One region of the Streptomyces sp. DT224 genome, then DNA from elsewhere that is predicted to be linked to it. Evidence: riboswitches for the same ligand, from Rfam matches in the RefSeq annotation. Region 1 holds a riboswitch; the other holds the start of a gene.
What was found. A riboswitch is a leader RNA that binds a small molecule or an ion and turns the genes downstream of it on or off. The one in region 1 is predicted to bind S-adenosylmethionine.

Region 1 (5,456 bases):
GGTGACAAGCGCGAGCACCACATCCTGGACAAGCCGCGCAACGCGCCGACCCGGACGGCCCTCGGCGTCGCCTGGGTGACGATCTACTTCGTCATGCTGATCGGCGGCGGCAACGACATCTGGGCGACGCACTTCAGCCTCTCGCTCAACTCGATCAGCTGGTTCGTCCGTATCGCCTTCTTCGTCGGCCCGGTCATCGCGTTCGTCGTGACCCGGCGGATCTGCCTCGGCCTCCAGCGCCGCGACAAGGAGAAGGTGCTGCACGGCCGCGAGTCCGGGCTCATCAAGCGGCTGCCGCACGGTGAGTTCGTCGAGGTCCACGAGCCGCTGTCGCCGGAGGCGCGGTACAAGCTCACCGCGCACGAGCAGTACAAGCCGCTCGAGATCGGCCCGACGGTCGACGAGAACGGTGTGGAGCGCAAGGTCTCCAGGATCACCAAGGTCCGGGCGCGGCTCAGCAAGAGCCTGTACGGCGAGGACAACCAGATCGCCAAGCCCACCGCCGAGGAGTACAAGGAGATCACCAGCGGCCACGGCCACCACTGATCACCCGTTCTGATCGCCACGGCGAGAGCCCCGTCCATCCGCTGGACGGGGCTCTTTGCCGTCCCCGGGGCTCGATAGGGTGGAGCCCTCCCTTATCGGCTGTGGACCCCAGGAGCGGACCATGAACGTTGTGACCCCGGACGGCGGCGACAGCGTGGCGGCCTACTCCTGGCCCAGCGTGCTGACCCCCCTGCTGCGCGGCGAGGACCTGAGCGCCGACGCCACCGCGTGGGCCATGGACCGCGTCATGAGCGGCGAGGCCACCGACGCGCAGATCGCCGGTTTCGCGGTCGCCCTGCGCGCCAAGGGCGAGACGGTCACGGAGGTCACCGGCCTGGTCCGGGCGATGTACGAGCACGCCACGACCATCGAGGTGCCCGGCCGGACCGTCGACATCGTCGGCACCGGCGGCGACATGGCCAAGACGGTCAACATCTCCACCATGTCCGCGATCGTCATCGCCGGGACCGGTGCCAAGGTCGTCAAGCACGGCAGCCGCTCCGCCTCGTCGGCCAGCGGCTCGTCCGACGTGCTCGGAAAGCTCGGCGTCAACCTGGAGCTGTCCCCGCGGCGCGTCGTGGAGGTGGCCGAGGAGGCGGGCATCACCTTCTGCTTCGCGGTGAAGTTCCACCCCGCCCTGCGCCACGCGGCCAAGGCCCGTGCGGAGCTGGGCGCGCCCACCACGTTCAACATCCTCGGGCCGCTCACCAACCCGGCCCGGGTGCGCTCCCAGGCGATCGGGGTGGCCGACCTGCGCATGGCCCCCATCGTCGCGGGCGTGCTGGCCGAGCGCGGCAACTCCGCCCTGGTGTTCCGGGGCGACGACGGCCTGGACGAGCTGACCACCACGGCGACCTCGCGGGTCTGGGTGGCCCGGGACGGGGTGGTCCGCGAGGAGACCTTCGACCCGCGCGACGTGGGCGTCGCGCTGGTCCCGGTGGAGGCGCTGCGCGGCGCCGACGCCTCGTACAACGCGGATGTGGCGCGCCGGCTGCTGGCCGGGGAGACCGGTCCGGTACGGGACGCCGTGCTGCTCAACTCGGCGGCGGCGCTGGTCGCGCTGGACCCGGGCGAGGGGCCGCTCACCGAGCAGATCCGGGCGGGCATGGAGAGGGCCGCCGAGGCGATCGACTCGGGTGCGGCCGGGCGGGCGCTGGAGAGATGGGTCGTCGCCAGCAACGCGTGAGCGCGTCGATGTGAGGCAGGGCGCAGTCCGGATCGCGGACTGCGCCTTGCGCGTTCCCGTACGTATGGCAAGATGCTGCGCAGGTCATGAGTGACAGCGACTACGGCCCCGGCCCGCTGTCCGGCAACCCTCCGTCCGTGGCGGGGTGCCCCGGGTGAAGACCGGGCCGCAGGCAGCGAGGTCTGCGGCAAGCGCGGACCCCTCGACGTCGCGTGACGTCCACCCGTGGGGTCCTTGGTCCTCAGGGAGCCTCTTGTGAGCAAGCGAATGCGTTAGGGCCCGAGGCCCTTTTCCGCACCCCCTCTTCTCCTCCACTCCGTGCTGCCGCGTATCCGCGGGCACGCGGAGTTCGCCTGCCTGTTACGGGAGTTCGCCATGTCTGTCTTCACCGCTGTCGCCGACCAGTCGCTTTGTGCCCCGCTGCCGGTTCTGGGCGAGGATGTCCTCGTCCCGCTGGTCACCGGGGGCGAGGTCGGCTACGCCGCGCTGGACTACGCCGCGAGCGCCCCGGCGCTGAAGCGGGTCTGGGACGACGTGGCCGCGTACGCCCCGTACTACGGCAGCGTGCACCGGGGCGCCGGGTACCTCTCGCAGCTGTCCACGGACCTCTTCGAGTCCAGCCGGGCCACCGTGGCGGAGTTCCTGGGCTGCCGTCCCGAGGACCAGGTGGTCTTCACCCGGTCCACCACGGACTCGCTGAACCTGCTGGCCGCCGCGCTGCCCGCCGACTGCCAGGTCTTCGTCTTCGAGACCGAGCACCACGCCTCGCTGCTGCCCTGGCGCGATGCCCACGTCACCTACCTGAACGCCCCGCGCACCCCCGCCCAGGCCGTCGCGACCCTGGAGCGGGCCCTCGCGGACCGCGAGCCCTGCGGCCCCGCGCTGGTCTGCGTCACCGGAGCCTCCAACGTGACCGGTGAGCTGTGGCCCGTACGGGAGCTGGCCGCCGCCGCGCACGCCCACGGCGCGCGGATCGTCCTGGACGCCGCCCAGCTCGCCCCGCACCACCCCGTGGACATCGCCGAACTCGACGTGGACTGGGTCGCCTTCTCCGGGCACAAGCTGTACGCGCCGTTCGGCTCGGGCGTCCTGGCCGGCCGGGCCGACTGGCTGCGCGACGCGGAACCGTACCTCGCCGGCGGCGGCGCCTCGCGCACGGTGGCCCGGCGCGCGGACGGCGGCGTGGACGTCGAGTGGCACACCACGGCCGCCCGCCACGAGGCCGGTTCGCCCAACGTCATCGGCGTCTACTCCATCGCCTCCGCCTGCAAGGCGCTCACCGAGGCCGGATTCGACCGGCTGGTCGCCCGCGAGCAGCACCTCGTCCGCGAGGTCCTGGCGGGGCTGGCCGAGGTCCCCGAGGTGAAGGTGCTCTCGCTGTTCGGCGACGACGCGCCGAGGGTCGGCGTGATCTCGTTCGTGGTGGAGGGCTGGAACAGCTCGCACTTCGCCGCCGCCCTGTCGGCCGAGTACGGCATCGGGGTGCGCGACGGCCTCTTCTGCGCCCACCCGCTCGTGCGCACCCTGCTCGGCAGCGACCCGGGCGAGGCGGGGGAGTGCGGCGCCCCCGAGGCCCGGCCCGGCGAGCGGTCCCTGAACGCGATCCGCGTCAGCTTCGGCGCCGGGACCCCGGACGAGCACGTCGAGCGCTTCCTGCGCGCGGTCCGGGAGCTGGTGAGCGACGGGGCCCGCTGGAAGTACCGCACCGAGGACGGCCGTTGCGTGCCGGACCGGGGTGCCGCCCAGGTCTGAGGACCGGGCGGCGCGGGCGGCCCTAGGCGTCCAGGCCGATGGAGAACGCGGCCTCCAGGTCGTGCTGCGAGTACGTGCGGAAGGCGACGTGGGTGTCGGTCGCCTCGACGCCCTGGATCTTGCTGATCCGGCCGGGGATGACCTCGGCCAGGTCGTCGTGCTTGGCCACCCGGACCATGGCGATCAGGTCGTAGGTGCCGGTGACCGAGAAGACCTCGCTGACGCTGTCCAGCGCGGCGATGGCCTCGGCGATCTCGGGAATCCGGTCCACGCTGGTTTTGATGAGCACGATCGCGGTGATCACGGCTGTGTTTCTCCCTCGGTGGCCGTGGCTGGAGACTTCACTCTAGGGCCTCCGGTGTCGCGCCTGTAGCGACCCCAGGCGTAGAGGAACCCGGTGGCGAAGCCGACGACGTGGGCCAGGTACGCCACACCCGGGCCGCTTCCCGCACCCTCGGCGGCCAGCCACTGGAGCACGAACCAGAAGATCAGCACCACCCACGCGGGGAAGCGCAGCGGCAGGAACAGAAGGAACGGGAAGACGCTGGTCACCCGGGCCCGCGGGAAGAGGTAGAGGAACGCTCCGAGCACCGCCGAGATCGCCCCGGACGCCCCGACGAGCGTCTGGTCGGACGTGGCGTGCGCGGCGGCGTACCCGAGCAGCGCGAGGTAGCCGCAGCCGAGGTAGAACAGGGCGAACTCGGTGTGGCCCATGCGTTCCTCGGCCATCGCGCCGAACACGTACAGGAACAGCATGTTGCCCAGCAGGTGCAGCCAGCTGCCGTGCACGAAGAGCGCGGTGAACGGGGTGAGCAGGGCGTGCGCCGAGCCGTCCCACAGCTCGCTCGGGATCACCCCCCACCGTTCGAAGTAGCCCGCCTGCGCGGCGAGCAGCGCGTCGGCACCGCCGCGCACCGGGACGAAGCCGGAGAGCGGGCTGATCACGAAGACCGCGCAGCACAGGGCGATGAGGGCGTACGTCACCGGTGGCCCGCCCGAAGTGGCCGCGCGCAGGAGCCTGCCCGCGGCGGCCCGCCGATCGATCATGAACAGAGCATGACGCAAACGGAGCGAACGGGACAGACCGCCTCGCCGTGCCGGCGGGAAGCGCCGAGGCCGTAGGGTGACAGGTGGACATCCGCAGTTCGACGGCGCACCGCGAGACCCTTGTCCGGCAGCTCACGGCTCGACGAAAGAGGACGCACGATGACGACCGTTCCCCAGCCGACCGACACGACCCGCTGGCGCTGCACGCTCTGCGGGAACCTCACGCGCTTCGACGTGACGCGGTCCTCGAAGGTCGTGGAGTACGTGCACCTCGACCTGGCCGGTGTGTCGAGCGTCGAGGAACGCGAGGTGGTCAGTGAGACCATCGAGTCGGTCCGGTGTCGTTGGTGCAACGCGGTGGACCAGATCGAGCTCGTCGACAGGCCGGGTGCCGACTCCTGAGGGGGCCGGGCGGAGACAACACAATGGGGTGACGGATGGTGGAGCAGCCCGAGGGCGGCGCCGCGTCGGCCGACGGGGCCGACGACGCCGTGGAGGCGCTCGACCGCCCGCTGCCCGAAGGGGTACGGCGCCGGGTCGTCGCGCTGGTGTCCGACGCGTTCGGCGGGCTCACGGTCGCCGAACTGCCCGCCCAGCTGAGGCAGTACGCCCGCTTCACGGCGTCGCGCCGTGCCAAGTTCGCCGGGAACGCCATGGCGGCAGCCGTGGCGAACGACGACCGGTTCCGCCACCGCATCGGCGACCGGCTCCGGGAGGCCCAGCCGGAGCTGGCGGGTGCCGTGGAGTCCGGCGCGCCGCCCGCCGCGGCCGACCCGGTGGACGTGGCGGCGGCGGCATACCTCCTGCGCCCCGACGGCTGGGTGAAGCTGGTCGCGGCGGCCGGCGAGGAGGTCCAGCGCGCCGACGCCGAGCGGGCCGGCGAGGAGAGCCGGCGCGAAGTGGCGCGGCTGCGCGAGGAGCTGGC
Region 2 (5,456 bases), on a different contig from region 1:
TGGTTGACGCGGCCCTGGACCTGGTCGCTGTCACCGGCGCCGTCGACGATCGTCGTCTCGTCCTTGGTGATGACGACCTTGCGGGCGCGGCCGAGCAGGTCGAGACCGGCGTTCTCCAGCTTGAGGCCGACCTCCTCGGAGATGACGGTGCCGCCCGTGAGGATGGCGATGTCACCGAGCATGGCCTTGCGGCGGTCGCCGAAGCCCGGGGCCTTGACGGCGACGGACTTGAAGGTGCCGCGGATCTTGTTGACGACCAGGGTCGACAGGGCCTCGCCCTCGACGTCCTCGGCGATGATCAGCAGCGGCTTGCCGGACTGCATGACCTTCTCCAGCAGCGGAAGGAGGTCCTTCACGTTGCTGACCTTGGAGTTGACGATCAGGATGTACGGGTCGTCCAGGGACGACTCCATGCGCTCCATGTCGGTGGCGAAGTACGCCGAGATGTAGCCCTTGTCGAAGCGCATACCCTCGGTGAGCTCCAGCTCCAGACCGAAGGTCTGGGACTCCTCGACGGTGATGACGCCTTCCTTGCCGACCTTGTCCATCGCCTCGGCGATGAGCTCGCCGATCTGGGTGTCGGCGGCGGAGATGGAGGCGGTCGAAGCGATCTGCTCCTTGGTCTCCACGTCCTTGGCCTGCTCCAGGAGGGCGGCGGAGACGGCCTCGACGGCCTTCTCGATGCCCCGCTTGAGAGCCATCGGGTTCGCACCCGCGGCCACGTTGCGCAGGCCCTCGCGGACGAGCGCCTGGGCGAGAACGGTGGCGGTGGTCGTACCGTCGCCGGCGACGTCGTCCGTCTTCTTGGCGACCTCCTTGACCAGCTCCGCACCGATCTTCTCGTACGGGTCCTCCAGCTCGATCTCCTTGGCGATGGACACGCCATCGTTGGTGATCGTGGGGGCGCCCCACTTCTTCTCGAGGACGACGTTGCGACCCTTGGGGCCAAGGGTGACCTTGACGGCGTCGGCGAGCTGGTTCATGCCGCGCTCGAGACCGCGCCGGGCCTCCTCGTCGAACGCGATGATCTTGGCCATGTGAAGTGGTCCTCCCGGACAGGGGTGGATTGCTCCGGACCGAGTGGCGCCCGCGACGGACGGCCTGCGTGCCCTGCGGTTCCTTCCCGCCTGGCCTGCGGGCCTCACCGGCCCGGTCCAAATTCTGTCACTCTCACCTGGAGAGTGCTAAGCCCAATGATTAGCACTCGACCCCGTTGAGTGCAAGCGCCGAAGGCTCCTTGAGGGGTGGCGGTCCGGCGACGGGAGGGCGCAAGCGCCGGCCTCGGCACGGGGACAACCCCCGCCCCCGGTAACCCCCGGGCACGACGAAGGGCCCGTACCCCTAGGTACGGACCCTTCGTACGTGCGTGGCGTCGCGGCCGACGTGCCGTGCCGCGCTTCAGCCGACGGCGAGCTTGACCATGTCCGCCTGCGGCCCCTTCTGGCCCTGCGAGATCTCGAACTCGACCCGCTGACCTTCTTCGAGGGTGCGGTACCCGTCCATCTGGATCGCGCTGTAGTGGACGAATACATCCGCACCACCGTCGACCGCGATGAAGCCGTACCCCTTCTCCGCGTTGAACCACTTGACGGTGCCCTGAGCCATGCCTAACTCCCCTGTAACGTGTGTGCGCCGAAGCGCGTCGACCGCGGCTGAATGTATCTGCCCAACTGCCCTGTGCGACAGGTCAATCGGACGACAATTCTGCGCAGCACCGATCGCCCGAATACGGGGAATCCATGAGCTTGCGGGGCAAGTCGGGCCCGGCAAAGGTGACTTATGGAACAAGAGAGTCCGGCACATTGGCTGCTTCTGATCGTGGCGCGGCGCATTCTCATATGCGGGGGGCACGGGCAGCGAAGGGGACTTCCCACACTCTACCCCGCTCAACCATGCAGAATTGCCCCCTCCGCTTCTGTCGCGGAGGGGGCAATCACGGTGACGCTGCGCGGCCGTGGGCTCAGCAGCCGCCGGCCACGGCGGGGATGATCGAGACGCCGGCACCGTCCGGGGTCGCCGCGTCGAGGCCGCCCTCGAAGCGCACGTCGTCGTCGTTGACGTACACGTTGACGAAGCGGCGCAGCTTGCCCTGGTCGTCCAGCACGCGCGCGGCGATGCCCGGGTGGTCCTTCTCCAGGGAGGCGATGACCTCGGAGAGGGTCGCGCCCTCGGCCGGAACCTCGGCCTTGCCGCCGGTGTAGGTGCGGAGGATGGTGGGAATGCGGACCTTGACGCTCATGGCGGTGCCTTCCTGAAGTCTCGGGTGGTCAGCTGGTGGCGAGTCCGGCGGCGCGGAAGGCGTCCAGGCTCGGGCGGATGGTGGCGGTCGCCTGTGAGGTGTCGGCCACCGCGTCCAGCGTCTTGAGGCCGTCACCCGTGTTCAGGACGACGGTGGTGAGCGCCGGGTCGAGCAGACCGGCGTCGATCAGCTTCTTCGTCACGCCGACCGTCACCCCGCCCGCCGTCTCAGCGAAGATGCCCTCGGTGCGGGCCAGCAGCTTGATCGCGTCCACGACCTGCTCGTCGTTCACGTCCTCGACGGCGCCGCCGGTGCGGCGGGCGATGTCCAGGACGTACGGGCCGTCGGCCGGGTTGCCGATCGCGAGGGACTTGGCGATCGTGTTCGGCTTCTGCGGGCGGACCACGTCGTGACCGGCCTTGAAGGCGGTGGAGACCGGGGAGCAGCCCTCGGCCTGGGCGCCGAAGATCTTGTACGGCTTGTCCTCGACCAGGCCGAGCCTGATCAGCTCCTGGAGGCCCTTGTCGATCTTCGTGAGCTGCGAGCCGGACGCGATCGGGATGACGATCTGGTCGGGCAGCCGCCAGCCGAGCTGCTCGCAGATCTCGTACGCCAGCGTCTTGGAGCCCTCGCCGTAGTACGGACGCAGGTTGACGTTGACGAAGCCCCAGCCCTCGCCCAGCGGGTCGCCGATGAGCTCGGAGCAGAAGCGGTTGACGTCGTCGTAGTTGCCCTCGATGCCGACCAGCTCACCGCCGTACACCGCGGCCATGACGACCTTGCCCTGCTCCAGGTCGTGCGGGATGAACACGCAGGAGCGCAGGCCCGCCCGGGAGGCGGCGGCGCCGACCGCTCCGGCGAGGTTGCCGGTCGAGGAGCAGGAGAGCGTGGTGAAGCCGAAGGCGCGGGCGGCCTCGACGGCGATGGCGACGACCCGGTCCTTGAAGGAGTGCGTCGGGTTGCCCGAGTCGTCCTTCACGTACAGGCCGCCGGTCACACCCAGCTCGCGGGCGAGGTTGTCGGCCTTGACCAGCTTGGTGAAGCCGGGGTTGAGATTGGGCTTGTCGGCCACATCGGCGGGCACCGGCAGCAGCGGCGCGTAACGCCAGATGTTGTTCGGGCCGGCCTCGATGCGCTTCTTCAGCTCGTCGGGGGAGCCGCTCGGCAGGTCGTACGCCACTTCGAGCGGCCCGAAACAGGACGCGCAGGCGAAAATGGGTCCCAGTGCGAACCGTTCACCGCACTCGCGGCAGGAAAGGGCCGCGGCGGGACCGAGGTCCACGGAAGATTCGGTGTTCGCTGCGACAGTCTCAACAGCCATGATGGCGAGGCCCTTTCTCCTCATCTTCCTCACGACGCGTTTCGCCGTGAGACGGAATTGGCACCTTCCCCACCTGACCTCGCGGTCGGCAGGAGGGTTGCCGGGACTTCAACGGGCCGTTCCCTCTGTCCCTCTGGATGAGCGCTGTGGCGACGGATCATGGATCCGCGCGTTTGTCGGCGGACCGACCCCGGCATGCGAGGGCCGTCCGCGTTGTTCAAGACTGTAACCGAAGGACCGGACGGGTGAGATAGCCGTCCGTACCGCGAGATGGATCACATACAGGGAGTATCGACGGTGCTCGAAGAGGTCGAACGCTGGCTGACCAGGCGCTCCTGGTCGGCCGCCGACCACCCGCCGGCGAGCGTGCGGGCCGCCGCGACCGGTACGGGCGTCAGCGTCGTCCTACCGGCCCTCAACGAGGCCGCGACCGTCGGGGACATCGTCGCGACGATCCGGCGCGAGCTGATGGAGCGCGTTCCGCTGGTGGACGAGCTGGTCGTGATCGACTCGGGCTCCACGGACGCCACCGCCGAGGTCGCCCGCCGCGCGGGCGCCCGCGTCGTCCACCGCGACGCGATCCTGCCCCGCCTCCCCGCCGTCCCCGGCAAGGGCGAGGTGCTGTGGCGGTCGCTCCTGGTGACCAGCGGCGACATCCTGTGCTTCATCGACGCGGACCTGAAGGACTTCTCGGCCGACTTCGTCTCCGGCATCGTCGGCCCGCTGCTCGCCCGCCCCGAGGTGCAGTTCGTCAAGGCGATGTACGACCGGCCGCTCGGCGAGCTGCCCGGCCAGGGCGGCCGCGTCACCGAGCTGGTGGCCCGCCCCCTGCTGAACCTGCACTGGCCGCTCCTCGCCGGCTTCGTCCAGCCGCTGGGCGGCGAGTACGCCGTACGCCGCTCGCTCCTGGAGCGGCTGCCGTTCCCGGTCGGTTACGGGGTCGAGCTCGGCCTGCTCGTGGACGCGCTGCACACCGTGGGTCTCGACGCCCTCGCGCAGGTGGACGTCGGCGTCCGCGTCCACCGCCACCAGGACGGCCAGGCGCTCGGTCGGATGGCTGCCGCGATCTACCGCACCGCGCAGGTGCGGCTCTCCCGGGGCCATCTGGTGCGGCCCGCGCTGACCCAGTTCGAACGGGGACCGGACGGGTTCGTTCCGCACACCTACCCGGTGGACACGCAGGAGAGGCCGCCCATGTGCGAGATCGAGGAGTACGTGACACGCCACGCGGCCTGATCACGACCCCATCCCGTCCGACTTCGTACGTTTGGGCGGATCGGGTTCGGGCTAGATTCCGGCCATGGTCTCCGAGCACGCCCCCCAGCCCGCTGCCCAGGTCCTCGTCGCGTCCAACCGCGGCCCCGTCTCGTACGCCCTGGGCGACGACGGCACCCTCGAAGCGAAACGGGGCGGAGGCGGACTCGTCTCCGGCCTCAGCGCCGTCGACGACAAGATGTGGGTCTGCGCCGCCCTCGGCGACGGCGACCGCGAGGCGGTGCGCCGAGGGGTCGGCGAGCCGGGCGTCCGGATGCTCGACATCGACGCCGGGGTGCACGCCGACGCGTACAACGGCATCGCCAACTCCGTGCTGTGGTTCGTCCACCACATGCTCTACCAGACGCCCGTCGAGCCCGTCTTCGACGCGGAGTTCCGCAGGCAGTGGGCCTCCTTCGAGACGTACAACCGCGCCTTCGCCGAGGCGCTGGCCGAGGAGGCGGGCGAGGGCGCGGCGGTCCTCGTGCAGGACTACCACCTCTCGCTGGTCCCCGGCATGCTCCGCGAGCTCCGCCCCGACCTGCGGATCGGCCACTTCTCGCACACCCCGTGGGCCCCCGTCGACTACTTCCGGCTGCTCCCCGACGACATCGCCGAACAGCTGCTGCGCGGCATCCTCGG

Region 2: it holds a riboswitch for S-adenosylmethionine, as region 1 does, so the genes downstream of both, thrC (threonine synthase) here and ACLQ2N_RS19940 (aminotransferase class V-fold PLP-dependent enzyme) in region 1, are expected to answer to the same signal.

The regions. Positions count from the first base shown of each region.
Region 1 is NZ_JBNCLI010000007.1:369,104-374,559, reverse strand. It holds gene ACLQ2N_RS19950 (cytochrome b) at 1-546, shown strand, start outside; gene trpD (anthranilate phosphoribosyltransferase) at 668-1,732, shown strand; SAM riboswitch class IV at 1,815-1,932, shown strand; gene ACLQ2N_RS19940 (aminotransferase class V-fold PLP-dependent enzyme) at 2,108-3,484, shown strand; gene ACLQ2N_RS19935 (Lrp/AsnC family transcriptional regulator) at 3,507-3,788, opposite strand; gene ACLQ2N_RS19930 (rhomboid family intramembrane serine protease) at 3,785-4,531, opposite strand; gene ACLQ2N_RS19925 (hypothetical protein) at 4,691-4,933, shown strand; gene ACLQ2N_RS19920 (NYN domain-containing protein) at 4,972-5,456, shown strand, end outside.
Region 2 is NZ_JBNCLI010000009.1:43,493-48,948, reverse strand. It holds gene groL (chaperonin GroEL) at 1-1,037, opposite strand, end outside; gene ACLQ2N_RS22735 (cold-shock protein) at 1,399-1,605, opposite strand; gene ACLQ2N_RS22730 (MoaD/ThiS family protein) at 1,961-2,239, opposite strand; gene thrC (threonine synthase) at 2,268-3,560, opposite strand; SAM riboswitch class I at 3,578-3,704, opposite strand; gene ACLQ2N_RS22720 (glucosyl-3-phosphoglycerate synthase) at 3,858-4,796, shown strand; gene ACLQ2N_RS22715 (alpha,alpha-trehalose-phosphate synthase (UDP-forming)) at 4,861-5,456, shown strand, end outside.